DNA from 4 places in the Streptomyces sp. NPDC127097 genome. Region 1 is predicted to be linked to each of the others. Evidence: riboswitches for the same ligand, from Rfam matches in the RefSeq annotation. Region 1 holds a riboswitch; each other region holds the start of a gene.
The links. A riboswitch is a leader RNA that binds a small molecule or an ion and turns the genes downstream of it on or off. The one in region 1 is predicted to bind cyclic di-AMP.
Positions count from the first base shown of each region.

Region 2: another riboswitch for cyclic di-AMP. It lies ahead of ACFWJW_RS33655 (transglycosylase family protein); the one in region 1 lies ahead of ACFWJW_RS13790 (M23 family metallopeptidase).
Region 3: another riboswitch for cyclic di-AMP. It lies ahead of ACFWJW_RS00220 (NlpC/P60 family protein); the one in region 1 lies ahead of ACFWJW_RS13790 (M23 family metallopeptidase).
Region 4: another riboswitch for cyclic di-AMP. It lies ahead of ACFWJW_RS28150 (M23 family metallopeptidase); the one in region 1 lies ahead of ACFWJW_RS13790 (M23 family metallopeptidase).

Region 1 is NZ_JBHXFI010000014.1:14,467-22,043, reverse strand. Features, by position in the region: gene ACFWJW_RS13800 (M16 family metallopeptidase) at 1-96, shown strand, start outside; gene ACFWJW_RS13795 (M16 family metallopeptidase) at 135-1,517, shown strand; cyclic di-AMP (ydaO/yuaA leader) riboswitch at 1,729-1,884, shown strand; gene ACFWJW_RS13790 (M23 family metallopeptidase) at 1,897-2,697, shown strand; gene ACFWJW_RS13785 (GntR family transcriptional regulator) at 2,958-3,647, shown strand; gene ACFWJW_RS13780 (HPr family phosphocarrier protein) at 3,977-4,258, opposite strand; gene ACFWJW_RS13775 (GNAT family N-acetyltransferase) at 4,467-7,451, shown strand; gene ACFWJW_RS13770 (DUF5998 family protein) at 7,490-7,577, shown strand, end outside.
Region 2 is NZ_JBHXFI010000071.1:15,532-23,108, reverse strand. Features, by position in the region: gene ACFWJW_RS33675 (MFS transporter) at 1-651, opposite strand, end outside; gene ACFWJW_RS33670 (LysR family transcriptional regulator) at 792-1,667, shown strand; gene ACFWJW_RS33665 (cytochrome P450) at 1,722-3,056, shown strand; gene ACFWJW_RS33660 (transglycosylase family protein) at 3,220-4,380, shown strand; cyclic di-AMP (ydaO/yuaA leader) riboswitch at 4,591-4,801, shown strand; gene ACFWJW_RS33655 (transglycosylase family protein) at 4,809-5,462, shown strand; gene eno (phosphopyruvate hydratase) at 5,800-7,086, shown strand; gene ACFWJW_RS33645 (septum formation initiator family protein) at 7,243-7,577, shown strand, end outside.
Region 3 is NZ_JBHXFI010000001.1:52,513-60,089, forward strand. Features, by position in the region: gene ACFWJW_RS00200 (LuxR C-terminal-related transcriptional regulator) at 37-747, shown strand; gene ACFWJW_RS00205 (alpha/beta hydrolase) at 932-2,056, shown strand; gene ACFWJW_RS00210 (NlpC/P60 family protein) at 2,149-3,330, opposite strand; gene ACFWJW_RS00215 (hypothetical protein) at 3,653-4,006, shown strand; gene ACFWJW_RS00220 (NlpC/P60 family protein) at 4,125-5,273, opposite strand; cyclic di-AMP (ydaO/yuaA leader) riboswitch at 5,281-5,465, opposite strand; gene pcrA (DNA helicase PcrA) at 5,756-7,577, shown strand, end outside.
Region 4 is NZ_JBHXFI010000046.1:21,817-29,393, reverse strand. Features, by position in the region: gene ACFWJW_RS28170 (DEAD/DEAH box helicase) at 1-255, shown strand, start outside; tRNA gene ACFWJW_RS28165 (tRNA-Lys) at 434-509, shown strand; gene ACFWJW_RS28160 (PP2C family protein-serine/threonine phosphatase) at 832-1,968, shown strand; gene ACFWJW_RS28155 (DUF2332 family protein) at 2,084-3,202, opposite strand; cyclic di-AMP (ydaO/yuaA leader) riboswitch at 3,487-3,641, shown strand; gene ACFWJW_RS28150 (M23 family metallopeptidase) at 3,653-4,753, shown strand; gene ACFWJW_RS28145 (aldo/keto reductase) at 4,948-5,919, shown strand; gene ACFWJW_RS28140 (hypothetical protein) at 6,010-6,312, opposite strand; gene ACFWJW_RS28135 (helix-turn-helix domain-containing protein) at 6,485-7,577, shown strand, end outside.

The sequences.
Region 1 (7,577 bases):
GCCCGGCTGCGCCCCGACAACCGCGCGGTGCTCGTCTACGAGCCCACCGAGCCGTCCGACGCCGCCGACACCGAGGAAGGGGAGGCGGACCAGTGAGCGACGCCACCACCCACGCCGATTCTCCCGTGAGCACCATGGACTTCCACCCGCAGCCCCAGGGGGGCGCGCCCAAACCGTGGGCCTTCCCTGCCCCCGAGCGCAGCCAACTGCCCAACGGGCTCACCCTCCTGACGAGCCACCGTCCCGGCCAGCAGGTCGTCGCCGTCGAGATCAACCTCGTCGCGCCGCTGGACGCCGAACCCGAGGGGCTGGACGGCGTCGCCACGATCATGGCGCGGGCGCTGTCCGAGGGCACCGACACGCTCGACGCGGAGGAGTTCGCCGCCGAGCTGGAACGCTGCGGCGCCACTCTGGACGCGCACGCCGACCACCCCGGCGTACGGGTCTCCCTCGAGGTGCCGGTGTCCAGGCTGAACCGTGCCCTCGGCCTGCTCGCCGACGCGCTGCGGGCGCCCGCCTTCCCGGAGAGCGAGGTCGAGCGGCTGGTCCGCAACCGCCTCGACGAGATCCCGCACGAGCTCGCCAACCCGGCCCGCCGTGCCGCGATGGCGCTGTCCAAGGAGCTGTTCCCGGCCACCGCCCGTATGTCGCGGCCGCGGCAGGGCACCGAGGAGACCGTCGCGCGGATCGACGCCGCGGCCGTCCGGGCCTTCTACGACGCCCATGTACGGCCCGCCACGGCCACCGCCGTCATTGTCGGTGACCTCACCGGTGTCGACCTCGACGCGGCGCTCGCCGGCACCCTCGGCGCCTGGACCGGCTCCACGGCCGAGCCGCTGACGGCCGCGCCGATCGTCGCCGACGACACCGGCCGGGTGGTGATCGTGGACCGCCCCGGGGCCGTCCAGACGCAGCTGCTCATCGGCCGTATCGGTGCCGACCGGCACGACCGGGTGTGGCCCGCGCAGGTCCTCGGCACGTACTGCCTGGGCGGCACCCTCACCTCCCGTCTGGACCGCGTGCTGCGGGAGGAGAAGGGCTACACCTACGGTGTGCGGGCCTTCGGCCAGGTGCTGCGCTCCACCGCCCCCAGCTCCCCGGAAGGGTCCACAGGTGCCGCGCTGCTGGCCATCAGCGGCTCGGTGGATACCGGCTCCACCGTCCCGGCGCTCGAGGACCTGTGGAAGGTGCTGCGCACCCTCGCGGCAGAGGGGCTGACGGACGAGGAGCGCGATGTCGCCGTACAGAACCTCGTCGGGGTCGCGCCGCTGAAGTACGAGACCGCGGCCGCCGTCGCGGGCACCCTCGCCGACCAGGTGGAGCAGCAGCTGCCGGACGACTTCCAGGCGCAGTTGTACGCCCGCCTCGCGGAGACCGGCACGGTCGAGGCGACCGCGGCCGCGGTCAACGCCTTCCCCGTGGACCGGCTGGTGACGGTCCTGGTGGGCGATGCGGCACAGATCGCCGAGCCGGTCAAGAGTCTGGGCATCGGTGAGGTGACCGTCGTCAGCGGCTAGTCCCGCCGGTGTGACGGAAGGTCATATATCGACATGCGGCTCCTGTGGTGCTTATCGGCCACGGGAGCCGCTGTATGTCCGGTTTATCGCGGCTGGTGCCCTGGTTCTTGTGGCATCCCGCACAAAAAAGCTGATCTGTTTGCCGATTGAAAGTTGCCCCGTTTAGCGTCGGTCCGGCTGTTCGTCACAAGTCCGCCACAACAGTGGCACCGGGCAGTCATCGCCGAGTCCCCGTACGGCGCGAGCCAGGGGAGCCGGGGACCCACATGTCCCTTGGGGTGAATCGGGCTCCTCTCCGAGGAGTCCGTAGGAGACCTTCCTGCTCCGAACCCGTCAGCTAACCCGGTAGGCGAGAAGGAGGGAAAGGACAAGCCAGCACATGGCGTTCATCCGGGCCACCGGGAAGCACCGTCGCACGAGCCGTCCCGCCAAGACGGGCCGCAACATCGCCGGCATAGCCACCCTCGCGGCCGGTGGTGTGGTTGCTTCCGTGGCCTCGCCGGCGCTGGCCGCGACGGACGAGGCACGCCCGCACGACACCGGACTCCAGCAGGCCGTCGTGCTGGGGGACGAGCTCGCCAGCCGGGTCGAGGCCCAGGCCGACGCGCAGCAGGCCGACGCCGAGATCGCCGCGGCGAGAGCGAAGGCCGAGGCCGTCGCCAAGAAGCAGGCCGACGAGGCCAAGCGGCGTGCCGAGGCGGAGAAGAAGAAGGCCAAGGCCGCCCACGAGGCCAAGGTGCGCGCCGCCCGTGACGCGGAGCGCAAGCGCCTCAACGCCTTCGTCGCCCCCATTGCCGACTCCTACGTCTCCACCTCCTACAAGGCATCCAGCGGCCTGTGGTCCTCCGGCAGCCACACCGGCATCGACTTCCACGCCGCCTCCGGCACCAGCGTCCACGCGGTCGGCTCGGGCACCGTCGTCGAGGCCGGCTGGGGCGGCTCGTACGGCAACAACATCGTGATCAAGATGAACGACGGCACGTACACCCAGTACGGCCACCTGTCGTCGCTCGGTGTCTCGGTCGGCCAGCAGGTCACCCCGGGCCAGCAGATCGGCCTCTCCGGCGCCACCGGCAACGTCACCGGCCCGCACCTGCACTTCGAGGCCCGCACCGGCGCCGACTACGGCTCGGACATCGACCCGGTCGCCTACCTGCGCGGGCACGGCGTCAACGTCTGATCCCGCGCCGCGCCGGCGCCGCGCCCCTATGGGGCCTGCCCCACGCCGAGCGTCCTTCCGGAGCCCCGGTCCCACGGCCGGGGCTCCGGCGTATCCGGAGTGGGGTGCGCGCACCGGTTACGCCGCCGGCCCGCGACTTCCGGCCAAAAACTATCCATGAATAACCGGACGCCGTCGGAAAAGCCGTGCCGGTCGAATAGAGTCACGGAAAAGTCGCCGACCGGCGGCGTTTTCAGGGGATTACGGCGGAGGCACGGAAGATGCGAGGCCATATTTCCGCGCATGCGGTGTGCACGGCGATTCGCGACGACATTGTCTCCGGCGCGCTGGCGCCGGGGAGCCGGCTGATCGAGGAGATCCTGGCGGCCCGATACGGAGTCTCCAGAGTGCCGGTGCGCGAAGCACTGCGCACCCTTCAGTCCGAGGGCTTCGTCACCACCCGCCACCACGCGGGCGCCTGCGTCGCCGAGCCCACCGAGCAGGAGGCCGCCGACCTCCTGGACATCCGCGCCCTGTTGGAGCCGCTGGGCGCCGCCCGCGCGGCCGCCCGCCGCAGCCCGGCCCACCTCAAGGTGCTCCGCGGCCTGGTACGCCTCGGCCGCGAGCGGGCCCGTCACGGCAACCCCGCGGATCTGCGCCAACTGGACGGCTGGTTCCACGAAACGCTTGCTCAGGCGGTCGGCAGCCCCAGTCTGACGGCGCTGCTGACCCAGCTGCGCCGCAAGATCGAGTGGATGTACACGGTGGAACTGCCGCCCCGGGCAGGTGAGTCCTGGGACGAACACGGCGCGGTGCTGGACGCGGTGGCCCGGGGAGACGCGGAACGGGCGCGCGCCCTGATGGCGGCTCATGTCGAGCGCTCGCTTCCCGTCTACCGGCTGCGGCGCCCCGCCGCCCCCGAGGTGAGGGATCCGAAACGACCCGTCAACACGGCGCGCGTCCGCCCTTAACAATCGCCCCGTATACAAAGAGTCGCGAAAAAGCAGCCGCGGCGCGGGGTGGTCTTTTATGCGATCCGGGCCTGCATTTGGGCATTCCTGTTTATGCCGGGGCCGCGTGCGTTCAATGGCGTGCGCTTTTCCGGGCGGCTCGTGAATAGCGGTCGCCACGGATCCCGTGAAGCGGTCGCCATCACCCCGGATGGCGGTCCGCCCGGAATTTCCGCGCATCCGTCCCTCCTTCATGCCCATGGGAATGCGCACAGCGAAACGGCCCCACAGCGGCAACCGATCCGGTCACCACTGCGGGGCCGCCGCAGGCAGCAGAAGTCCTGGCGGACTCAGACGGTCTCGGGGAGCTCCTCGAGACCCTCGGCGACGAGCTTGGCGAGACGGTCCAGGGCGGCTTCGGCGCCCTCGGCGTCGGAGGCCAGTACGATCTCCTCGCCGCCCTGGGCGCCGAGGCCGAGGACCGCGAGCATGGAGGCCGCGTTGACGGGGTTGCCATCAGCCTTGGCGATCGTCATCGGGACGCCGGAGGCGGTGGCCGCACGGACGAAGATCGACGCGGGGCGGGCGTGCAGGCCCTCGGCCCAACCGACATTGACGCGGCGCTCTGCCATGGTGTTGCCCTTCAAAGTCGTGACAGTTGTCTAGACCAGTCTCTCATGTTGCCGGGCGTGGTCCACCAGCCCTGCGTTCCGGTCCGCGCGGCCGTGGTGCCCGGGGAAGGCCCGGCCGGCCGTACGTCCGACGGGGTCCCGGCCTGCCCCGCACCCCGAGCGTACGCGCGCCGGGTCGGTTGTCGGTGGCCGGTCGTACGCTGTCCGCATGCAGACGCCGCCGGAGCACGCGTACCCGACCCACTGGGAAGCCGACGTGGTGCTGCGTGACGGCGGCACGGCGCGGATCCGCCCCATCACCCCCGACGACGCCGAGCGGTTGGTCTCCTTCTACGAGCAGGTCTCGGACGAGTCGAAGTACTACCGCTTCTTCGCGCCCTACCCTCGCCTGTCCGACCGCGATGTGCACCGTTTCACCCACCACGACTACATCGACCGGGTCGGGCTCGCCGCCACGGTCGGCGGCGAGTTCATCGCCACCGTCCGCTACGACCGGATCAACGACCAGGGCCTGCCCGCCAAGGACCCCGAGGACGACCAGGCCGAGGTCGCCTTCCTCGTCCAGGACGCCCACCAGGGCCGCGGCGTCGCCTCCGCCCTCCTGGAGCACATCGCGGCCGTCGCCCGCGAACGCGGCATCCGCCGGTTCGCCGCCGAGGTGCTCCCCGCGAACTCCAAGATGATCAAGGTGTTCACGGACGCCGGCTACACCCACAAGCGCACCTTCGAGGACGGCGTGGTCCGTCTCGAGTTCGACCTGGAGCCGACCGAGCAGTCCATGGCCGTGATGCGCGGCCGTGAGCAGCGCGCCGAGGCCCGCTCCGTGCAACGGCTGCTCGCGCCGGGCTCGGTCGCCGTGATCGGCACCGGCCGGACGCCTGGCGGCGTCGGCCGCACCGCCCTGCGCAGCCTCCTGGACTCCGGCTTCACGGGCCGGGTGCACGCCGTCAACCACGCCTTCCCCGAGGATCTGCGGCGGCTCGACCCCGAAGGCGTGCCGGCCGTCCGCGCTCTGCGGGAGATCACCGACCCGGTCGACCTCGCCGTCATCGCCGTCCCCGCCGACAGCGTCCCCGAGGTGATCCGTGACTGCGGCGAGCACGGCGTCCAGGGGGTGCTGGTCCTGTCCTCCGGTTACGCGGAGGCGGGCCCGGACGGCCGGGAGCGGCAGCGCGCCCTGCTCCGGCAGGCCCGGTCGTACGGCATGCGGCTGATCGGGCCCAACGCCTTCGGCCTGATCAACACCGCCCCCGACATCCGGCTGAACGCCTCGCTCGCCCCGCGGATGCCCGGCGCGGGCCACATCGGCCTGTTCACCCAGTCCGGCGCCATCGGCATCGCCCTGCTCAGCGGACTCCATGCGCGCGGCCCCGGTGACGGCGGGATCGCCGGTGTCTCCGCCTTCGTCTCGGCCGGCAACCGCGCCGACGTCTCCGGCAACGACCTGCTCCAGTATTGGTACGAGGACCCGGACACCGACGTCGTGATCCTCTATCTGGAGTCCATCGGCAACCCCCGCAAATTCGCCCGCCTCGCCCGCCGCACCGCCGCCGTCAAACCGGTGGTGGTCGCCAAGGGTGCCCGCCACAACGGCACCGCCCCGCCCGGCCATGCGGTGCCCACCGTCCGGGTCCCCGACAGCACCGTCGCCGCCCTGATGCGCCAGGCCGGCGTGATCCGCGTCGACACGGTCACCGAGCTGATCGACGCCGGGCTGCTGCTGGCCTCCCAGCCGCTGCCGGCCGGCCCCCGGATCGCCATCCTCGGCAACTCCGAGTCGCTGGCGCTGCTGGCGTACGACGCCTGCCTGACCGAGGGGCTGCGCCCGCAGCGCCCCCGCGTCCTGGCCTCCGCCGCGTCACCGGACGACTTCCGGGCCGCGCTCGCCGAGGCGCTGTCCGCCGACGGCTGCGATGCCGTGGTCGTCACGGCCATTCCCTGGGTGGGGGAGGGGGCCGCCGTCTCCCCGGGCGGCAGTGAGGGCGCCGCGCTCGCCGACGCCCTGCGCACCGCCGCGACCGCCCACCCGCAGAAGCCGGTCACGGTCGTCCACCTCGCGATGGACGACCTGGCGGAGACGCTCGCGGCACCGGCCCAACCGGCCGGGACCACGGCTCCCGTCGGGGACGACCCCGAGCCGGCGGCCCGCCCCGCGGACCCGGCCCCGGCGCCCCCGTCCGTCCCGCCCGCCCCCTCCCGCGCCGCACGCCCCCCGGCCCCCACGGGCCCGCCTCCCACCCTCACCGCACGCCAGACGCCCCCGGCCCGCGACGCCGAGGCCGACCCCCCGCGCCGCCCCCGTCGGGAGCCCCTCCGGATCCCCGCCTACCCGGCCGCCGAGCGCGCCGTCCGCTCGCTCGCCGAGGCCGTCCGCTACGCCGCCTGGCGCCGCGAGGCCGCCGACCCGGGGCGGGTACCGGAGTACGACGACATCCAGGAGGCCCAGGCCGGCGCCGACATCGACCGCCTCCTGGACCGGCTCACCCCCGACGTCCCCAGTGGCCGGTCGGTCCCCGTGCCGCCCCAGGACGCCGAAGCCCTGCTCGCCCGTTATGGCATCCACACCCTTCCCGTCCTCCCGGCCCCCGACCCCGACACCGCCGTCCGCGCCGCCGCCCGCCTCGGCTATCCGGTGGCCCTGAAGACGACCGCACCCCATCTGCGCCACCGCCCCGATCTCGGCGGCGTACGCCTGGACATCGCCGGCGAGGCCGAACTCCGCCGGACCTATGCCGAATTGACCGACTTCCTCGGCTCCCCGGAGGAGCTGCGCCCGGTCGTCCAGTCCATGGTGCCGCGCGGCGTGGACACGGTCGTCCGTGCCGCCATCGACCCGGCCGCCGGCGCCGTCCTCTCCTTCGGCCTCGCCGGGGCGCCCTCCCAGCTGCTCGGCGACATCGCCCACCGCCTCATCCCCGCCACCGACCGCGAGGTCGCCGAGCAGATCCGCTCGATCCGCGCCGCCCCGCTGCTGTTCGGCTGGCGCGGCTCCCAGCCCGTGGACACCGCCGCCCTGGCGGAGCTGCTGCTGCGCGTCTCCCGGCTCGTCGACGACCACCCCGAGGTCGTCGGCGTGGACCTCGAACCGGTCGTCGTCGCAGCCCACGGCCTTTCCGTCCTCGGCGCGACCGTCCGGCTGGCCAGGCCCCCCGCCACCACCGACCTCGGCCCCCGCCGGCTGCCCGTCTACTGAGGCTCTCGCGGCCCGGTACGCCCCGTAAGATGGACTCCATGGCTAAGACCGGTACGACGACCCAGGGGCTGCGCGCGGCGATCGAGCGCAGTGGCTATTACCCGACGCTCGTGGCCGAGGCGGTGC
Region 2 (7,577 bases), on a different contig from region 1:
CAGCGTGGAGCGCAGCAGCGCCGGATAGCGCAGCCCGGCGGTGGTGCGCAGGGCCGGCAGCCGGAGCCGCAGCAGCACCGCCATCAGCAGCATCAGCGCCGCGTTGACCCAGTACACGGTGCGCCAGCCGCCCAGCTCGGCGAGCAGTCCGGCGGCCGTACGGGCCAGCAGGATGCCGAGCAGCAGCCCGGTCATGACGGTGCCGACGGTCCGGCCGCGCTCGGCGGGCGCCGCGAGGGTCGCCGCGTACGGCACCACGACCTGGGCGGCGACCGAGGCGAGACCGGTCAGGGCGGTGCCGGTGAGCAGGAGGGCGGCGTTGGGCGCGCTCGCCGTGACGGTGAGGAAGACCGCGGTCGCCGCGGTCAGGGTGACGGCCAGCCGGCGCCGCTCCAGCAGATCGCCGAGCGGGACGAGCAGCAGCAGACCGAGGCCGTAGCCGACCTGGGCGACGGTGACGACCAGCGCGGCGGTGGAGGCGGACAGGTGCAGATCGCGGCCGATGACGTCCAGCAGCGGCTGGGCGAAGTAGTTGCCGGCGACGGAGAGTCCGGTGGCGACCGACATCAGCAGCAGGGTGCCGCGGCCCAGGCCCGGCCGCGTTACGGGGGTGTCCCCGGCAGCCGGCTCCGGTATGTGCTCGGTCTCCATGACCTGACCTCCTCGGTGCGCCCACGGCCACCGCGGCGGCGGGCACGTTCCAGCCTGGGGCGGGGCGATCCATGAGTCCAACACATTGTTGTCATCGCATTGATCGTGGATTCAGATCGGTGGCTTTAGGGTCGACGGGTATGGAGCTTCAGCAGATGCGGTATGTGGTCGCGGTCGCCGAGACCGGTGGGTTCACCCGGGCCGCCGAGCGCTGTCATGTGGTGCAGTCCGCGCTCAGCCATCAGATCGCCCGGCTGGAGAAGGAGCTCGGGGCCCGGCTCTTCGACCGGACCAGCCGCAGTGTCCGGCTGACCGCCGCCGGGGAGGCTTTCGTCCCGGTCGCCCGGCAGGCGCTGGAGGCGGCCGAACGGGCCCGGGCCGAGGTGGCGGCGGCGACCGGGGAGGTGCGCGGCCGGCTCGCGGTCGGCGCGATCAGCACCGTCGCGGCCGTGGATCTCGCCCGTGAGCTGGGGGCCTTCCGGACGCGGTGCCCGCAGGTGCGGATCAGTCTCCAGACCGACATGAGCGACCAGCTCCTCGAACAGGTGCGGCAGGGCGTGCTGGACGTCGCGTTCGTCGGGCTGGTGCCCGCGGCCCGCACGGTCGGCGTACGGGAGAAGGAGCTGGCGCGCGGCGAGCTGGTCGCCGTCGTGCCGCCGGGGCATCCGCTGGCGGGGCGGGAGTGGACCACGCTGTCGCGGATGGCGCGGGAGACCTTCGTCGACTTCACGGCGGGGTCGGCGGCCCGCCGGCAGCGCGATGACGCGTTCCGGGCGGCGGGGCTGACCTCGGAGGTGGCGTTCGAGGTGACCACGGTCGAGTTCCTGGCGAAGCTGGTGCGGGCGGGCCTGGGCGTCGGCATGGTCCCGGAGGCCATCGCCTCCGAGCTGGCCGGGCTGCACATCGTGCGGGTGCGCCCGGCGCCCGAGCGGACCGAGCGGGTGGTGTGGAGCGGCCTCGGCCCGTCGCCGGCGGCGGTGGCCTTTCTGACCGGGCTGGGGGTGGAGGCGGTGTAGCCCCCGCCCGGTGCGCGGGCGCGCCGTTGTGCGCCCAGCGGTTACGGTCGGAAGGTGCACGACAAGCCCCACACCACCGCCGCCGACGCCCCGGCGGGCTGCCCCGCCGCCGGGCCCGCCCCCGCCCTGTTCACCTGGGAGTTCGCCGCCGACCCGTACCCCGCGTACGCCTGGCTGCGCGAGCATGCGCCGGTGCACCGGACCGAGCTGCCCAGCGGTGTCGAGGCGTGGCTGGTGACGCGGTACACCGAGGCGCGGCAGGCGCTCGCCGACGCCCGGCTGTCCAAGAACCCGGTCCATCACAGCGAGGCCGCGCACGGCAAGGGCAAGGTCGGCATCCCGGGGGAGCGCAGCGCCAACCTGATGACGCATCTGCTCAATATCGATCCCCCGGACCACACCCGGCTGCGCAGGCTGGTCTCGAAGGCGTTCACCCCGCGCAGGATCGCCGCCTTCGCCCCGCGGGTCCAGGAGCTGACCGACCGGCTCATCGACGCCATGATCGACAAGCCGGGCGGCGCGGGGGAGGCCGATCTGATCCATGAGTTCGCGTTCCCGCTGCCCATCTACGCGATCTGCGATCTGCTGGGGGTGCCGCGCGAGGACCAGGACGACTTCCGGGACTGGGCGGGCATGATGCTGCGACACACGAAAGCAGGGCACGGCGGCGGACCGCGCGGCGGCGTCGCGAAGTCGGTGAAGAAGATGCGCGGCTATCTCGCCGAGCTGATCCACCGCAAGCGGGCGTCGCTGGGCGACACCGCCGAGGCGGACGAGGATCTGATCTCCGCCCTGATCAGGGCCTCCGACCACGGGGAGCAGCTGACCGAGAACGAGGCCGCCGCGATGGCCTTCATCCTGCTCTTCGCGGGCTTCGAGACCACCGTCAACCTCATCGGCAACGGCCTCTACGCGCTGCTGCGCCACCCCGCCCAGCGGGAGCTGCTCCAGAAGTCGATCGCGGCGGGCGACACCGGGCTGCTCGCCACCGGCATCGAGGAACTGCTCCGTTACGACGGCCCCGTGGAGCTGGCGACCTGGCGGTTCGCGACCCAGGAGCTGACGCTCGGCGGGCAGCGGATCGCCGAGGGGGACCCGGTCCTGGTGGTGCTGGCCGCCGCCGACCGCGACCCGGCGCGCTTCGACGAGCCGGATGTGCTCGATCTGACCCGGCGTGACAACCAGCATCTGGGATACGGGCACGGCATCCACTACTGCCTGGGGGCGCCGCTCGCCCGGCTCGAAGGACAGACCGCGCTGGCGACCCTGCTGACCCGGCTCCCGGACATCCGGCTTGCGGCGGAACCGGATGATTTGCGCTGGCGCGGCGGACTCATCATGCGCGGACTGCGTTCACTTCCGGTGGAGTTCACTCCGGATCGGCCCTGACCAGCAACAAGGCCATATGTGACACAGAGTCAACCGCGTGACCATTACGTGATCTCCGATACATCGACTTGTGACTACCCGTGACCCCGACTACCTTTCGACCGGACGATCGACAGGCTTCACTCGATCGGTCGAAGCGGTGATGTGGGGGACCGGTGTAACGGTGCCGCTCGCGTGCGTCGGCCGGCCGGAGCCCGTCGAGCAGCTCGACGAGCTCGTCGAACAACTCAACCGCCGCGCGAAAGGCATCCGCATGCGTTCCGGGAACGGCCGACATCGTCGCCCCCGTCAGGCACCGGCCATCTTTGTCACGGCGGGAGTGACCGGCGCCGGCTTCGCCCTCCCCCTCCTCGGGGCGAGCGGCGCTCACGCCGCCGACACCGCGACCTGGGACAAGGTCGCCCAGTGCGAGAGCGCTGGGGTGTGGAGCGCCGCCTCGGGCAACGGCTACTACGGCGGCCTCCAGCTGACCCAGGAGATGTGGGACAACTACGGCGGCTCGGCCTACGCCTCGCGACCCGACTACGCCAGTCGCTCCCAGCAGATCGCCGTGGCCCAGTCGATCCTCGACGACCGCGGGCCGGACGCCTGGCCCAGCTGTGCGGTGAACGCGGGGCTGACCGGCGACGGCGAGGCCCCGGAGGTCGACCCGGGCAGCACCAGCACCCCCGCGCCCGACCCGTCGGACTCCCAGGGCGGCCTCGACCCCTGGGACACCCCTGGTTCGTCCCGCTCCCACGACGGTGGGGACTCCTCCTCCGGGCAGGACGACGCGCCGCACGACGAGCACGGCGAGCAGCCGGACCGGCAGCCGTCCGACGCGACGCCCTCGCCCGACGCCTCCGGCTCCGGCGAGCCCGGCGACGCGTCCACGAGCCCGGAGCCGTCCGACCCGGCGACGCCCGGCGACCGGGGCGACGACCCGTCGCGGTCCGCCGACCCGTCCGACGACGACCCGTCCGGCAGCCCCTCCACGGACCCGTCCGGGGACGGCAGCCGTACGGACAGCACCGGCACGCCGCACAAGGTGCCCAGCAAGGGCAAGCACCGCCGCGAGGCGGGCGACGAGGGTGCCGGGGACGGCGGCGACGGCAGGTCCGGCGGCCGGCACGCCTCGCGCGGCGGCGACGCGCACCGTACGGGCCCGGCGGCCGGCGGCGACTACACGGTGCGCCCGGGTGACAGCCTGTCAGCCATCGCCGCGGCCCACCGGCTGCCCGGCGGCTGGCCCGCGCTCTACGACCGCAACGAGGGCGTCATCGGGTCCGACGCGGACCTGATCCAGCCCGGTCAGCAGCTCGATCTCGGGCGGAACGCGGGGTAATTCGCCGCCCTTCGCCCTGTTTTGGGAAAGTGAGACAAGGGTCTCGTTGACTCCTGTGGGGCCCGGTGTGCTCAAGACCGGCATACCGGGCCTCACCTGCGAATACGTAACCAACCCGTGATCAAAAACGGTCAACTTGGTTCAGATGGTGGGGTTTGAACCCCAGGGGCATTACTGCTTAACGTCAGGATCGCTCGCCAAAGCGAGCCCCTCGATCACACGCCGAATCCTGCCGGTGGTCGAAGGCACTTGACGCGCAAGCGCCGAAGGCAGGAGCGGGGGACCCAAGGTAAGTGCCGGCCCCGCCCGTGAAAACGGGTCAACCGGCTTGGGGTGAAGCCAGGTGCGCATGCGCGCCGGGCCGGGCGACTCATCAGCCCGAACCCGACAGCTCACCTCGTAGGCGTCGGTGAGGAAACGAACGAACCATGCTGATCTTCAAGGGCAAGCACCGTCGTCCCTCCAAGGCCGTCCGCGTCGCCACCCTCGCCGGTGTCGCCGGTGCCGCCGTGGCCGTCCCGATGATGGGTGCCACCTCCGCCTCCGCCGCCTCCGTCGCCACCTGGGACAAGGTCGCCCAGTGCGAGTCCGGCGGCAACTGGTCGATCAACACCGGTAACGGCTACTACGGTGGCCTCCAGTTCTCCAACTCCAGCTGGGCCGCTGCCGGTGGCACCAAGTTCGCGCCGCGCGCCGACCTGGCCAGCAAGGCCCAGCAGATCCAGGCCGCCGAGAAGCTCCTCGCCATCCAGGGCCCGGGCGCCTGGTCCTGCGCCGGTGCGGGCAACCTGACCGCCGGTGGTCCGTCCCCCGACGTCGACACCTCCGCGCAGACCAAGTCCGCGCCGAAGCAGGAGTCCGCCAAGCCGGAGGTCAAGAAGGCCCCGTCCGAGGACCGTGCCTCGCGCTCCGCCGAGCGCAAGTCCACCGGCCACGGCAACTACACCGTCAAGGCGGGCGACACCCTCGCCAAGATCGCCAAGGCCCACGGCACCGACTGGAAGTCCGTCTACAAGGCCAACAAGTCGGTCATCGGCGGCAACCCGAACCTGATCATCCCGGGCCAGCAGCTCAACGTCTGAGCCGGAGCTCACCGGGGCTCCTGAGGGCCCGAGCGGCGGGCCCCTTCCTCCGTGAGACCGCCCCGTCATGGCGCGCCCTTCCCCCCAGCGCGCCGTGGCGGGGCTTCTCATGTTCCCGGGCCGTGTCCGAGGCGCCCCGGCCGGCGGCAGGCCGCTGACCGGCGCTGTTCCGCGACTTTCCCCGTTCGGCGAACAATGTGCCAAACGTCCCGGCAACTGGGCCTTTGGGCAGGTTTTCGGGGGCGTTCCGTCCCACGGAGCGGGCCAAGGGCAGGCGGACGAGCCCGGGGCCGTTAGGCTCATGCGCAGAACGCCAGACACCCACGAAGGAGACAACGTGCCGTCGATCGACGTCGTCGTAGCCCGCGAAATTCTCGACTCGCGAGGTAATCCCACGGTCGAGGTCGAGGTCGGCCTCGACGACGGCAGCACCGGCCGTGCCGCCGTCCCGTCCGGCGCCTCCACCGGCGCCTTCGAGGCCATCGAGCTCCGTGACGGCGACCCGAACCGCTACCTCGGCAAGGGCGTCGAGAAGGCCGTGCTGGCCGTCATCGAGCAGATCGGCCCGGAGCTCGTCGGCTACGACGCGACCGAGCAGCGGCTGATCGACCAGGCGATGTTCGACCTGGACGCCACCGACAACAAGGGCTCGCTCGGCGCCAACGCCATCCTCGGCGTCTCCCTCGCCGTCGCGCACGCCGCCTCCGAGGCCAGCGACCTCCCGCTGTTCCGCTACCTCGGCGGCCCGAACGCGCATGTGCTGCCCGTCCCGATGATGAACATCCTGAACGGCGGCTCGCACGCCGACTCCAACGTGGACATCCAGGAGTTCATGATCGCCCCGATCGGCGCGGAGTCCTTCTCCGAGGCGCTGCGCTGGGGCGCCGAGGTCTACCACACCCTCAAGAAGGTCCTGAAGGAGCGCAGCCTGTCCACCGGTCTCGGTGACGAGGGTGGCTTCGCCCCGAACCTGGGCTCCAACCGTGAGGCCCTCGACCTCATCCTGGAGGCCATCAAGCAGGCCGGTTACGCCCCCGGCCAGGACATCGCGCTCGCGCTGGACGTCGCCGCCTCCGAGTTCTACAAGGACGGCAAGTACCAGTTCGAGGGCAAGGACCGCTCGGCCGCCGAGATGACCGAGTACTACGAGGAGCTGGTGGCGGCCTACCCGCTGGTCTCCATCGAGGACCCGCTGTTCGAGGACGACTGGGCCGGCTGGAAGGTCATCACCGACAAGCTCGGCGCCAAGGTCCAGCTCGTCGGCGACGACCTGTTCGTCACCAACCCCGAGCGCCTGGCCCGCGGCATCGAGGAGGGCTCCGCCAACGCGCTGCTGGTGAAGGTCAACCAGATCGGCTCGCTGACCGAGACCCTGGACGCCGTCGAGCTGGCCCAGCGCAACGGCTTCAAGTGCATGATGTCGCACCGCTCCGGTGAGACCGAGGACGTCACCATCGCCGACCTCGCCGTCGCCACCAACTGCGGCCAGATCAAGACCGGTGCCCCGGCCCGCTCCGAGCGCGTCGCCAAGTACAACCAGCTGCTGCGCATCGAGGAGATCCTCGACGACGCCGCGGTCTACGCCGGCCGCTCCGCCTTCCCGCGCTTCCGTCACGGCAGCTGACGAAGGCGCCCGCTGCCAGGCCGGACAGGGCAGCAGGGGCTGAACGGGCGAGGAAATCGCCCCGCGCCCCGTACGTCCCCGGCGACGGTCCCGTACCGTTGCCGGGGACGTACCTGCTTGAAGCAGTCAGGCGTCCGTCAGTGAAGGGGAGACGACGTGCCCGCGGACCGGTTCTCGACCGCGACCCGACTCAAGGCGCTCGGCGAGCAGGCCGCCGCCCGCGTCTACCGCGCCCGCCCGCCCCGCCGCAACCGCCTCACCGGCCGTGCCGCCCTGCTGGCGCTGGTGATGTGCTCCCTGGTCGTCGCGCTCGCGTATCCCATAAGGCAGTACGTCTCCCAGCGCTCCGACATCGCCGAGCAGCGCCGCAAGGCCCAGGACGCCGGCGCGGCGCTGGAGCGGCTGCGGGAGCGGAAGGCCCGCTGGCAGGACCCCGCGTTCGTACGCCAGCAGGCCCGCCGGCATCTGCACTACGTCATGCCGGGCGAGGC
Region 3 (7,577 bases), on a different contig from region 1:
GATGGCGGGGCAGACATCGAGGGACGGGCGGAAGAGATGAGCAGCGAGGACGCACAGCAGGACGGGACCGGCGGGGCGGCCGAGGGCCGGACCGTTCGGGTCGTGCTGGTCGACGATCACCGGATGTTCCGTACGGGCGTCCAGGCCGAGATCGGTGAGACCGGGCGCACCGGCGTCGAGGTCGTCGGCGAGGCCGCCGATGTCGACCAGGCGCTCACGGTCATCACGGCCACCCGCCCCGAGGTCGTCCTCCTGGACGTCCACCTCCCCGGGGGCGGCGGCGTCGAGGTGCTGCGCCGCAGCGCCGCGATGATGAGCGACGACGCGCGCCCGGTCCGCTTCCTGGCGCTCTCCGTCTCCGACGCGGCCGAGGACGTCATCGGCGTCATCCGGGGCGGCGCCCGCGGCTATGTCACCAAGACGATCACGGGCACGGACCTGGTCGACGCGATCTTCCGGGTCGCCGACGGCGACGCGGTCTTCTCCCCGCGGCTGGCCGGCTTCGTCCTGGACGCCTTCGCCTCCTCGGATGCCCCGCCGATCGACGAGGACCTCGACCGCCTCACCCAGCGCGAGCGGGAGGTGCTGCGGCTGATCGCCCGCGGCTACGCCTACAAGGAGATCGCCAAGCAGCTGTTCATCTCCGTGAAGACCGTCGAGTCCCATGTCTCCGCGGTGCTGCGCAAGCTCCAGCTCTCCAACCGCCATGAGCTGACCCGGTGGGCCGCGGCCCGGCGGCTGGTCTGAGCTGCGGAACCGGCACGGGGCGGGCGCACCCGCAGCTTCATGACGAGGGCGTAACAAAGCACCACAGAAGGGCAACCAGGACCGGGCTGATCACCTCTAAGGGCGCGGAGAGGCTCACTGCCGAAGGCGGGGCCGGAACCATCCCCACGTCCTTCGCCTAGTTTGTCCTGGAAGCGAGACCCCGATGAGCCTGACGGGCACGCCCTTCTTCCTCACCTCGCTCACGCTGCTGATCGTCGCCGTCGTGCTGCCCTTCGCCCTCTGGGGCCGAATAGCCGGGCCGCCCCTGGTGCGCGGTCTCGCCCGGCTGCTGATGCTGCTGTTCGCCCAGGTCACGGCCATCACCGTGGTCTTCGTCCTGGTGAACAACGCCAACAGCCTCTACGACACCTGGGGCGATCTGCTCGGCACGGACAGCCATGTGGCGGAGGCCCGGGAGCTCGGCCCCGACGGCATGGGCGGCCGGCAGGTCGCGCATGAGCCCAAGCAGCTCCAGCGCTTCCGCCCGGCCGACGACCCCAAGGTGGGCGCCGGCGTCCAAATGACCGACCTCCAGGGCAAGATCTCGGGGGTGCGGGGCGAGGTGTACGTCTGGCTGCCGCCGCAGTACAACGACCCGGCCTACCGGAACAAGAAGTTCCCGGTGGTCGAGCTGCTGCCCGGCTACCCTGGCTCGGCGAAGTCCTGGCTGGGCTCGCTGCACGCGGCCCAGCAGCTGATGCCGCTGATGCAGAACGGTACGGTCAAGCCAGCCATCCTGGTGGCGCCCCGGACCAACCTGCTCCCCGGTGTGGACACCGGATGCGTCAACCTCGCCGGGAAGGTCAACGCCGACAGCTGGCTGACCGTCGACGTCCGCAAGATGGTCATCGACAACTTCCGGGCCGGTGACAAGCCGGACTCCTGGGCCCTGGCCGGGTATTCGGCCGGTGCGCACTGCGCCGCCAAGCTCGCGCTGGCCCACCCCGACCGCTACCGTGCCGCGGTCGCCATGTCCGGCTACAACGACCCGGCGCTGGAGCGCGACTCGCTGGCCGGCAAGGACCCCAAGCTGCGCATCGAGTCCAACCCGCTGCACATCCTGAAGTCGGCGAACGCGGCCGGCCAGCCGCCGCGTACCGCGCTGTATGTGTCGGGCGCGGCCCGCGACGGCTACCAGTCCGGCCTCGCCCTGCGGCAGTTCGCGCAGCTCCCGACGACGGTGAACGTGCAGCTGATCCCGGCGAACGCGGGCGGCCACACCACGGCGGTCTGGGAGCAGCAGGTCCCGCAGATCTTCCGCTGGCTGGGCACACAGCTCAGGGCGTGAGCCCACGGGGCGCCACCCCCGCGCACCCGCCCCCTGGCTACGCGGGCCGCACCCGCCTCCCGGCCCCGGCCAAGCGGGCCGCGCCCCCCCGGCTACGCGGGCCGGGTCGCCGCCGCGAACGGCATCTGGTCGATCGGCGCGATCCGTACCGGCGCCCCCGGATGCGGCGCGTGGATCATCCGGCCGTCGCCGACATAGATCCCCACATGGCTGATGCCCGAGTAGAAGAACACCAGGTCACCGGGGGCGAGTTGGGAGCGGGCGACCCGCGGCCCGGAGCTGATCTGGGTATAGGTCGTACGCGGCAGGGCGACCCCGCCGGCCTTCCAGGCGGCCTGGGTCAGCCCCGAGCAGTCGTAGCCGGCGGGCCCGGTCGCGCCCCAGACGTACGGCTTGCCGAGCGCGCTGTAGGCGAAGGAGACGGCGCGGGCGGCGCGGGGGTTGGGCGCCTGCGCCGCGGCGGCCCCCGCCGTGCCGGGAAGCCGGCTGAGCACGCCGCCGTGGCCGCCCCCGTCGCCGCCCCCGTGCTCCGTGCGGCCCTGGCGCGCGCCCCGTGCGCCGTCCCGGGCCGTCATCCGCTGCCGCTGCTCCGCGGTCAGCCGGGACAGCAACTGCTCGGCGGCGTCCAGCTTGTGCACGACGGTGACCCGGTGCTTCTTCAGCTGCGCCTCGGTGTCCGCCAGCCGCTCCACGGTGTCCTCGGCCCGCTGCCGGACCTGCCGGACGCTGCCGAGCCGGCGCGCGTAACCGGCCACGGCGGTCGCCTGATGGCTGCCCGTACGCTCCAGCACCGCGGCGCCGTCCAGATAGCGCTGCGGGTCCGCGGACAGCAGCAGCCGTACGGTCGGGTCGACGCCGCCGGAACGGTACTGGCCGGCGGCCAGGGCGCCCAGTTCGGCGCGGGCGGCGTTCAGCTTCCCGGTCCTGCGGGCGGCCTCGTCCTGGAGCCTGCTCAGCTCCTCGCGTGCGGTGTCGGCGGATTCCTTCGCACCGTTGTAGCTCTGCGTGGCCACCTCTGCCTCCTGGTACAGCGCGTCGACCCGGTCCTTGACCTGGGCGGGGGTGAGCCGGTGTGCGGCCTGGCCGGCGGCGTCGAAATCGGGGGTGAGGGGGGCGCCCGCCGCCTGCGCGAGGCCGAACGCGGGGGCGGCACCGGCCAGTGCCAGGGTGGCGGCGGCCGTACGGGCGGTGCGCGCGCTGCGCGAGCCGCCACCGGTGAGCGAGGCGAGCGGATGCTGCCGGGGCTTGCGGTGCGAGGCCACGGTGGCCGTCACTTCCTTCCCTTCGAGCCGCGGGTCCGGCGGCGGTCCGTCACGGGGGCAACGGCCGCCGCCGCACCTCTCGGCGGGGCGGCCGACGGAACGCCGGTGGGAGACCGGCGAGGCGGGGAGTCGGCCGCCTGAGGGAGGACGCTAAGCCTGGGTGTCGCGGCAGTGAGTCCCCTTGCCCGGCATTGTTCGCTTTCGACCGCGGCGGGTACGCGCGTGACCGCGGCGCCATGGCCGTACGGCCGGGACCGGCCTGGCCTGACCGAAGCGGCGATAGTGGGCGCCCTGCCCGAAGGGCCGTGCTATACGGCGGCTACGATCCAGCACTATGGACGTAGTAACCAATATCTTCGTCGGCCTGCACATCATCGGCATCGCCTCCCTGCTGGGCGGCTTTCTGACCCAGATGAAGGCGATGAGCGCGGGCACCGCCCGCTTCGTGCCGGCCATGCTGCACGGCGCACTGACGATGCTGGTCACCGGCATCGTGCTGGTCGGCCTCAACCAGGCCCAGGACCACCCGCTCAACAACATCAAGCTCGGCATCAAGATGGCCGTCCTGGTGGTGATCCTGGCGCTGGTCTACGTCAAGCGGGACGACGAGACGGTCGACAAGGCGCTCTTCGGCGCGGTCGGCGGCCTGACGGTGGCCAACATCTTCATCGCGGTGCTCTGGACCTGACGAGCGCCCCACTACGGCACACCGCGCGGTCCTCGCCTCCATATCCGGAGACGACGGCCGCGCGGTGGCGTGTGGGGGGTGACCGTGGGGGGTGGTCTGGTGGGGGAGCGGGGCGGGCTCAGCCCGGACGGACGCTTCCGTATATCGGCATGTAGTAGATCGACTCCTCCCGGACGTTGGCGCCCGGCTTCGGAGCGTGCACCATCTTCCCGTCGCCCAGGTACAAGCCGACGTGGCTGATGTCGTCATAGAAGAAGACCAGGTCGCCGGGCTGAAGATCCTTGGTGGCCACCCGCTGGCCCACCTTGACCTGGTCCCAGGTCGTCCGCGGCAGATCGACACCCGCCGCCTTCCATGCCGCCTGGGTCAGCCCCGAGCAGTCGTAGGAAGTGGGCCCGGTCGCGCCCCAGACGTACGGCTTGCCTATCTGGGCGCGGGCGAAGGCGAGCGCCTTGGCGCCCTTGCTGGTGGCCGAGTCGCCCGTGGAGCCGCCCGTGGAGCCACCGCCGGTGGAGCCCCCGGTCGAGCCGTCGCCGTCCTGCTGCCGCTGGCGCTCCCGCTCCTGCTGCTTGCGCGCCTCCTCCGCGGCCCGGCGCTTGGCCGCCGCCTCCTTCTGGCGCTCCAGCTCGGCCAGCCGCGCCTTCTCCTGGGCGGTCAGCCGGGACAGCAGCTGCCGGGCCTCGGCCAGCTTGCCCTGGACGGAGCTCATGGACTCCTTGAGGGATGCCTGCGACGCCTGCAACCGCTCCAGGCTGCGGGTCGCCTCGGCGCGCTGCTTGGTGGCCGCCGCCTGCTGCTCCTGGTAGTCGGTGACGGCCTGCTTCTGCCGGCCGGTCAGCCGCTCCATGAGGTGGTTGCGGTCGACGAACTGCTGCGGGTCCTTGGCGAGCATCAGCTGCGCCGTCGGGTTCATGCCGCCGGTCCGGTACTGCGCCGAGGCGAAGGTGCCCAGCAGGCGCCGGGACTCGTTCATCTTCTCGGCGCGCTTGGCGGAGGCGTCGAGCAGGCGGTCCACGGTGTGGCGCTGGGTCTCGGCGCGCTCCTTGGCGGCGTTGTATTTCTGGGTGGCCACCTCGGCCTGGTGGTAGAGGTCGTCGACCTTCTGTTGGACCTCTTCGACGGTGGGCTTGGGCGCCCTGGGGGCCGCGTCGGCGGACTGCGAGAGCAGGGTGACCGAGGCGAGGGCGGCAGTGGTGAGACCGGCCGCTGTACGGCGCCCGGTGGGTGAGGCGAGAACGCTGGTGCGCGGCTTGCGATGCGACGCCAAGACCGGCAACTCCTTCCGTGGACCGCCTACCGGGTTAGCTGTCGGGTTCGGGCGGTGTCGCTGACGGAAGGCTTGCCCTACGGTCCGGACGTCCACTGGCGACGGCCGTACGGATCGATTCACCCCGGTGGTGCTGGTGGGTCCCCGGCTCCGGGTGCCTGAGGGCAGGGCCGGACTCGGCGTCGGCGGCCCGTGCGAACCTGTCGTCCGCGGGGAGGCGGGCTGCCTGAGCGAGGACGTTAGCCAACTCGTGTGGCTCCTGTGAAGGCTGATGTTCGATATGCCCGAAACCTTTTCGTGACCTGAACGCGATGCGGGGGTTGTTGTGGCAGATGTCGGGTTCGGGTAACCGAAGCGCCACCCGGCCGGCGCTTGGCCGCCGGCCCCCTGACCTGCCGCTGCGCCCGGGGCCGCCCGAAGACGGCCCGCAATCCGCCACTCCGCGGCGGACTGTCAGTGCGGCGGCCTAGACTCGGTGGGCGATGAGCAGCCTCTTTGACGACAGCTTCCTGGCGGACCTCGGCCACAAGGGCGAGGAGGAACACCCTCCGCCTCCCGAGGACGAGCACGGCCCGGCCCCGGAGGAGATCCCCGCCGACCTCTTCGGCGGGAGGTTCGACGCGCCCGCACCCAGGGAGTCGTATTACCGCGACGGCGCCGCCCGCCCCGCCATCGACCCGGCGACGCTGCTGGAGGGGCTCAACGACGAGCAGAAGGCCGCCGTGGTGCATACGGGCGGCCCACTGCTGATCGTCGCCGGCGCCGGCTCCGGCAAGACCCGGGTGCTCACCCACCGCATCGCGCATCTGCTCGCCGAGCGGCATGTCCACCCCGGCCAGATCCTCGCGATCACGTTCACCAACAAGGCCGCCGGTGAGATGAAGGAGCGCGTCGAGGAACTGGTCGGCCCGCGCGCGAACGCCATGTGGGTCTCCACCTTCCACAGCGCCTGCGTCCGCATCCTGCGCCGCGAGTCCAAGAAGCTGGGCTTCACCTCGTCCTTCTCGATCTACGACGCCGCCGATTCCAAGCGCCTGATGGCCCTGGTCTGCCGCGATCTGGATCTGGACCCCAAGCGCTACCCGCCCAAGTCCTTCAGCGCGAAGATCTCCAACCTCAAGAACGAGCTCATCGACGAGGAGACCTTCGCCGGGACGGCGGCCGACGGCTTCGAGAAGACCCTCGCCGAGGCGTATGCGATGTACCAGGCACGGCTGCGCGAGGCCAACGCCCTGGACTTCGACGACATCATCATGACCACGGTCAATCTGCTCCAGGCGTTCCCGGACGTCGCCGAGCACTACCGCCGCCGCTTCCGCCATGTCCTCGTCGACGAGTACCAGGACACCAACCACGCCCAGTACACCCTCGTACGCGAACTGGTCGGCCCCGCCGAAACCGCCGCCGAGCTCTGCGTCGTCGGTGACGCCGACCAGTCGATCTACGCCTTCCGCGGCGCCACGATCCGCAACATCCTCCAGTTCGAGGAGGACTACCCGGACGCGACCACGATCCTGCTGGAGCAGAACTACCGCTCCTCGCAGACGATCCTGTCCGCCGCCAACGCCGTCATCGAGCGCAACGAGAACCGCCGCCCCAAGAACCTCTGGACGGACGCCGGCGCCGGCCCCAAGATCTCCGGCTATGTCGCCGACACCGAGCACGACGAGGCCCAGTTCGTCGCCGACGAGATCGACCGGCTGACGGACGCCAAGGACGCCAGGGCCGGCGATGTCGCCGTCTTCTACCGCACCAACGCCCAGTCCCGTGTCTTCGAAGAGATCTTCATCCGGGTCGGGCTGCCCTACAAGGTCGTCGGCGGCGTGCGCTTCTACGAGCGCAAGGAGGTCCGCGATGTGCTCGCCTACCTGCGGGTGCTCAGCAACCCCGAGGACACCGTCCCGCTCCGCCGCATCCTGAACGTCCCCAAGCGCGGCATCGGCGACCGCGCCGAAGCGATGATCGACGCCCTGTCGGCGCGCGAGAAGATCACCTTCCCGCAGGCGCTGCGCCGGGTCGACGAGGCATACGGCATGGCGGCCCGCTCCGCCAACGCCGTCAAGCGTTTCAACGTCCTCATGGAGGAGCTGCGGACCATCGTCGAGTCCGGCGCCGGCCCCGCCACCATCCTGGAAGCGGTCCTGGAGCGTACGGGCTACCTCGCCGAGCTCCAGGCATCCACGGACCCCCAGGACGAGACCCGGATCGAGAACCTCCAGGAACTGGCCGCCGTGGCCCTGGAGTTCGAGCAGGACCGCGGCGAAGACAATCCGGGCACCCTCTCCGACTTCCTGGAGCAGGTCG
Region 4 (7,577 bases), on a different contig from region 1:
GACCGTCCGAGCCGCCCGTTCAACCGTGACGACCGCTCCGGCGGCCGCGCCACGGGCCGTTCCACCGGTGGCTACCGTTCCGCCGGCGGCGACCGTCCCTTCAACCGTGACGACCGCTCCGGCGGCCGTCCGTCCGCCGGTGGCCACCGCTCCGGCGGCGACCGCCCGTACGGCCGCCGTGACGACCACCGTGGCGCCCCGACCGGCTCCTTCGGCCGTCGCGAGGACAAGCCGCGCTGGAAGCGCAACGGCTGATCACCGACGCTGATCCGCGGGGCCCGTACGCACTCAAGTGCCGTGCGGGCCCCGCGCGTTGTACGGCCCGCCGCAGGCCCCGCCGGGCCCGCCGGCCGGCCTCGCGGCACCCCGCCGGATGGCTTGATCCGTAATGCCTTCGGGCTGCGGCACCTCCTCGGGCTATGCTGCTCGGTGCGGGCCATTAGCTCAATTGGCAGAGCAGTGGACTTTTAATCCATTGGTTCAGGGTTCGAGCCCCTGATGGCCCACCAGAAGCGGGACGGGAAGACCGTCCGGCGGATGCGGTGCCCCGAGGGCCCGGACCATTCGCGGTCCGGGCCCTCGGGCGTGCGCGGGGTGCCGGGCGGGCCCAAATGCCGTGGAGCGGAACGTGCTTGGGGGCGCGAGGCGGCTCCCGTTTCCTCCTGGGCTTCCCCCGCCGCCCGCGCGCCACCTCCCCCCCGGCCGGTCCCGTGACCCGTCCGGCCCCCGACGAGTCGCCGGCCCGGCCCGTACCGGCAAGCCTGGGGACGTCGAGGCGACCGGCACGGCGGTCCCGTACGGACGGGCGGGAGGGGGAAGCGGCCGGTGCGGATGCTCCGAGGTGAGGCGCCCTCTGCGGGCGGCGGGGAGCGCCGTGCCCGGCTGGTGTCGTCCGGCCGGATGCCGATGCGCCGGCTTCCCGTCCTCCTGATCGCCGGCGGTGTCGCCTTCGGCATGGGGACGCCCGCCGGTTACACCGCCGCCCCCTTCTTCTCGGCCGCCCCACTGGTCGCCGCGCCGTTCTTCGCCCTGCGCGGCACCGTGCTCACGGCACTGGCCGCCGTGCTCGGCGAGATCTGGGTCGTCCTCTATCGCAGCGGCGCCGCGCGGGATCACGGCGAGTCGGTGACGGAGACCGTCATGGTCCTGGCCGTCGCCCTGTCGGCCCTGGGCATCAACCGGATCGTCCGGAGCGCCGGCGTCCGCCCGGCCTCCCTGGAGGACGTCTCGGCGGCCCTCCAGCGCGCCGTCCTGCCCACGCCGCCCGAACGGCTCGCCGGGCTCGCCATCGCCGCCCGCTACGTGGGCGCGCGGGTGGCGGACCGGAGCGGCGGTGACCTCTATGCGGTCCAGGAGACCCCGCACGGCGTACGGCTGCTGGTCGGCGACGTACGGGGCAAGGGGCTGGACGCGGTGCGGACCGCGGTGATCGTCATCGGCGCCTTCCGTGAGGCGGCGGAACAGGAGCGCACCCTGGGGGCGGTGGCGGGCCGGCTGGAGCGGGCGCTGCGGCGGGAGGACGGGCGGCGCGAGGGAGTGGAGCAGACCGAGGGGTTCACCACTGCCGTTTTGGCCGAGATCCCCGCCAACGGGCAGTGCGTTCTGCGGGTGCTCAACCGGGGCCATCCGTCCCCGCTGCTGCTCACCCCGGACGGCGGGCTGCGCGAGCTGCTGCCCGCGGCGCCGGCGCCGCCCCTCGGGCTGGGCGAGATGGCGAGCCGGCCGGACCGGCCGGACGAGACGTTCTTCCCGGCCGGGGCCCTGCTGCTCTTCTTCACCGACGGGGTGACCGGCGCCCGGGACCTCCTCGGCCGCTGCTACAACCCGTCGGGCACACTGCGCGGCTGCCGCTTCCCCGGCCCGGACGTCCTCGTGGACACCCTCGTCGAGGAGGTGGCACGGCATACGGGCGGCGCGTCGGCCGACGACATGGCGCTGCTGGCGGTGCAGCGGCCCATGGGGGCGTAGGTGGTGGCCCGTAGGGGGTTCGGTGGGCGGGGGCTTCATGGGGGTGGGGCCCGTGTAGGGGGACGGGCGGGCGTACGGGGTGCCGTACGGGAGCCGGGCCGTCCCCCGACCCCGCTCAGTGCCCCGGGCCGCCCCGTGCGCCGGAGAGGCTGTGCAGGCTCTGGCCGTGCGGGCCGGTGAGCGCGACCGGGCGTCCGTCGAGCGCGAGGGTCAGGTGCAGGGCGTCGTCCGGGCGGGGCGCGTGGGGTGCGGCGTCGGTGATCCACGGCAGCACGGAGTAGTGCTCGTTGGAGATCCAGTGGCCGCCGCCGGGCCGCCCGTCGAGCAGCGACCGTACGAGACGCGCGAACTCCGCGCGGCGGGCCGGCGGGAGATAGGCCAGCACGGCGCTGTGGAAGATGACCAGCGTCGCCTCGGGCGGTGCCTCGGCGGCGAGCGCGGGCAGCTCGTCGATCAGGTCGCCGCGCACCATCCGTGGCCGCGGCGCCGGCCGCACCGCGTCGACGGCCGCGGCCAGCCGTGCCGCACGCTCCCCGTCGCCCGGCCATACGAGCGCCTGGAGCCAGCGCAGATCGTCCGGTTCGCCGGCCGGGTCGAGCGGGTCCAGGTCGATGCCGGCCCGCCAGACGATCCGCGGCAGCCGTTCGGGCAGCTCGTCGGCCGCCCCGCCCGTACGGCAGGTGAACACCAGCGGGCTCTCCGGTGCACCCAGCTCGGCCCGGCGGCGCGGCCCGTCCCCGCCTTCGGCCTCGTACCGGTAGCGATAGCGGTCGGGGTGCAGACACAGCCCCGCGGACGCGCCGGCCTCCAGCAGCGCCAGCGGCTGCGGCAGACGGGCGAGCAGCGGCAGCAGGGTGGCGCAGCGGGCCGGTTCGTTGGTCTGGGTGGCGCGCTGCATGATCACCGCGCGCACCTCGTCCCAGTGCCGGATCGTCCACTCGCGCCAGCGCCCGTACGCGGCCGCACCGCGCGGGCCCGTCTCGGCGTGCGGGCCGTCGAGATAGCGGACGGCGGCGAGCAGGAGGTTCGGCTGCTGTTTGTTGCCGGCGGGCAGCGAGCCGGACAGCAGATCGCAGAACTCCGCGTCCTGGCTGATCCGCGCGGTCAGCTCCTCGTGCGCGTCCGACCGGCCGCGCGCCTCCCGCCAGGAGAACTCCCCGTACCGCTCCGCCACTCCCCACGCGTGACCGGCGGCCCGTCCGGCGTTCCCGGTGTTCCCGACGTTGACGACCATGATCCGACGTTACTGCTCTCACCCTCCGTGACCGAGGGGCACCCCTGCGCATAACGACTGGCACACAATCCGCGCGAGATCGTTTAGGGCTGGCGGGCCAACTCGCCCGGGTTGCTGCACTGCTGGCCGAAAAGGCCGCGCGGCAGCTCGTGCGGAGCGCATACGGATTCGTGGGAACGCTTGGAATTCGGCCGCCGTCTCTATTACTGTCCGATAACGCAGCGCGGTCGTCCCAGCCGCCGCCCGAGGCGGCACCGCGCGCCGACGCCGAATCCCGCACGCGCTTTTCACGCACCCCCAAGCACTTCGAACTGCACCAAGGGAACCGGGGAACCACTTCCTTGGGGTGAATCGGACGCCCTCCGCCAGTGGGCGTCCGTAGGAGACCTTCCTGCTCCGAACCCGTCAGCTAACCCGGTAGGCGAGAAGGAAGGAAAGGAGTGCGCCCCCGTGGCGTCCAACAGGTCTACCCCTGAGGACCCGTTCGCCTACGAGCTCGATGACCGAGGTGCCTTCCCCGGCCCCGGTGTCGATGACGGCGACGGACCGTGGGAGGAATGGAATCCCACCGAGGAATCCACCCGTGCCGTTCGAGGCAAGCACCGCGTCGCCAAGCAGCGCGGCGGCGGATTCGCCCGCAGCGGCACCGTCCTGGGTGTCGGTGTCATCGCGGCGGTCGGCGCGAGCGGCATGGCCTCGGCCGAGGGCCGTCCGCCGGTGCCGATCTCGATGCCCGACGTCGGCGGCCTGGCCGACGACCTCTCCGAGAAGCTGCCGGACGCCAAGGAGCTTCCCGGCATCGGCGAGCTGATATCCGACGACGACTCCGCGGCCACCGACGCCGCCTCGGCTCCCGACAGCGGCGCGGTCACCGCCGCCACGGGCGCGGACACGGGTAACGCCGCGGGCGCCGGTGAGGCGCTGCGCAGCCGCATCCTCCAGCAGGCCGACGCGCAGCAGGGCTCCGCCGAGCAGGAGGCCCGCGAGGCCGCCGAAAAGGCCGCCGTCCAGCAGGCCGCCACGGAAGCCGCCGCCCACCAGAAGTCGGCCGAAAAAGCCGCAGCAGCCAAGAAGGCGGCCGAGATGGAGGCCAAGCGCAAGGCGGAGGAAGCGGCCCGGCGGAAGGCGGAGGCCGAACGCCTCGCCGAACTGGCGAAGAGCTTCATCGCCCCCGTGTCCTCCTACACGCTCACCGCCAGTTTCGGCCAGGCCGGTGACCGCTGGGCCGCCGACCACACCGGACAGGACTTCGCCGCGCCGACCGGCACCCCCGTCAAGGCGGTGCACTCCGGCACCATCACCCAGGCCGGCTGGGCCGGCTCGTACGGCTACCGCATCGTCCTCACCCTCGACGACGGCACCGAGCTCTGGTTCTGCCACCTCTCCTCGATGGTGAAGACCTCCGGCAAGGTCAGCACCGGCGACGTCATCGGCCGCGTCGGCGCCACCGGCAACGTCACCGGCCCCCACCTCCACCTGGAGGTACGCCCCGGCGCCGGCGACCCGATCGACCCGATGCCGTGGCTCCGCGACCACGGGCTCAACGTGTGACCGAGGGCGTCGAGGGCGTCGGGGGCGTGGAGGGCATTGCGGGCACCGAGGGCATCAAAGCCTGAAGCAGACCCACACGCACACCCACCCCCACCCCCACCCCCACACCCTCAACCCGTAAGGGCCCGAGGGCAGTTGTCGTCCCGGGGGAAGAGGAAGGAATAACTCCTCTTCCCCCGGCGCTGCAACGACGTATGACCGCGACACACAGCACCACCCCAGGCGCCCGCAGCACCCGCAAGCCCCTCGGCTCGCTCTCCGTCTCCCCGCTGTCCCTCGGGGGCAATGTCTTCGGCTGGACGGCCGACGAAGCCGAGTCCTTCGCCGTGCTCGACGCGTATGTGGCGGGCGGTGGCAATTTCATCGACACCGCCGACGCCTACTCGCACTGGGTCCCCGGCAACGAGGGCGGCGAATCCGAGACCGTCATCGGCAACTGGCTGGCCTCCCGCGGCAACCGCTCCGAGGTCGTCATCGCCACCAAGGTCGGCGCCCTCCCCGGCTACAAGGGCCTGTCCCCCGCCACCATCAAGTCCGCGGTCGACGCCTCCCTGACCCGTCTGCGCACCGACTACATCGACCTCTACTACACCCACTACGACGATGAGTCGGTCGAGGTCCCGGAGTTCCTCACCGCCCTCGACGACCTCGTCCGGGCCGGCAAGGTCCGCGAGATCGCCGCCTCCAACATCTCGGCACAGCGCCTGGAGGAGTCCCTGGCCTGCTCCGCCCGTGAGGGCCTGGCCCGCTATGTCGCCCTCCAGCCCCACTACAACCTGGTCTCCCGCGACACCTATGAGGGCGAACTCGCCGAGGTCGCCGCCCGCCACGACCTGGCCGCCGTCCCGTATTACGCCCTCGCCTCCGGCTTCCTGACCGGCAAGTACCGCCCGGGCACCCATGTCGACAGCGCCCGCTCCGGAGGCGCCGCCAAGTACGTGGACACCGACCGCGGCCGCCGCGTCCTCCAGGCCCTCGACACCGTCGCCACCGCCCACCGCGCCGAACCCGCCACCATCGCCCTCGCCTGGCTCACCGCCCAGCCCACCGTCGCGGCCCCCATCGCCAGCGCCCGCACGGTGAACCAGCTCCCGGCCCTGCTGGCGGTGGGGGATGTGACCCTGACGGAGGCGGAACTCAAGCTGCTGGGGGAGGCTTCGGCCTGACCCAGTTCTCAAGGGGGAGAAGGCGAGCCCGCCCGCCGGCTTCCTCCCTCCTCCCCCTGCCTCCTCCCACTTCCCTCCCCGTCCTCCGTCCTACTTCCGGCGGTCCACCACGGCCCACGACGCGGCGGCCACCCCACCCGCTACGGCGAACACCGAAGGCCACGCCCCGATCTTCTTCGCCAACGGATGCGACCCGGCAAACGCAGCCACATACACCCCACTCAACGCAGCCGCCGTCACATTCCCCGCCTTACGCTGCCACTCCCACGCCGCCACGGCCCCGGCAGCAGCGAGCGCAACCCCGCCCAGGGGGCGCTTCTTCGTCCAGCGCGCTACGGCGTAGCCGCCTACCAGGCCGGTTGCGGCAACTGCTGCGGTCGGAATTCCAGCCATCACTAAGCCCTTCTGCGAACAAACAACGAAGCCAGCTCTCCTTCTGACCCTACGTCGCACCGGCCGCGGCAGATTGGTATGCACAGCATCGTGAACTAGGCGAGCACCGCGACGAGTTCATGCTGAACACGTACGCTGGCGGTGACGTTGAGTGTGCAGAGAGGGGCCGAACGTGTCATCTGACGCTACTCCGGAACTGCCTTACGAGCCGATCGCGTTCGGTCAGCGAATGCAGGTTCTCCGTGTTCGCCGCGGTATGAGCCGTATCGTTCTCGCTGGTCTGCTGGGTAAGTCGCCGAGCTGGGTAAAGCAGGTGGAGGGCGGGCGGCTTCAGATGCCCAAACTCCCCATGGTCCTGCGGATCGCCGAGGCTCTCCGCGTGCCGAGTCTTGCCGATCTCGTTGGTGATCAAGCGACGCCGATCTCGCTCTTCGTCGGTCCCGGCCATGCTCGCCTCCCGTATGTACGGGACGCCCTCAACGAGTACCCACTGGCGGCCTCGCGCCAGGCTCCGTCCGCCGCCCATCTGAAGCACCGCATCGCCCATGCGTGGCGGGCGCGGCACTCCGCCCCGCATCACCGAGACGTTATTGGTGAACTGCTCCCGCACCTCATTCGCGATGCTCAAGCCTCCTTGGCTCAAGCGGAGTCGGGAGCGGAAAGAAGGGCTGCGCAGTCCGTGCTGTCCGAGGTCTACAGCCTCAGCCAGTTCTTCCTCGCGTACCAATCTGACGCGCCCTTGCTGTGGCGGGTAGTGGAGCGCAGTTTGGTCTCCGCGCAGGAGTCCGAGGACCCACACACCATCGGTGTCGCAGCATGGCTTGCCGCACAGGCACATCGCGACAGTGGTCCTGGGCACTACGAGGCCGCAGACGCCGTAAACCTGGCGACTCTCCGCTACCTCGAACCCCTCCTCCCTGAAGCCGACGATGACGTACTTGCCATCACGGGGGCACTGAATTTCGAGGCCGGATATACCGCGGCCCGACGAGGGGACGCCGGCACCGCCTGGCGCTACTGGGATGTCGCGCGGTCCATGGCAGGGCGACTTCCCGCGGACTATTTCCACCCCGTGACCTCGTTCTCCAGAGCGATCATGGGGGCTCACGCGGTGACCGTAGCCGTGGAGCTGCACGCAGGCGGTGAAAGCGTCAGGCAAGCCGCTGCCGCAGACGTGACGCTCATTCCGTCGCGTCCGCGGAGCGCTCGCCACCGTATTGAAGAGGCGCGTGGCTACTACCTCGACGGCCAGGCAGAGACTGCTC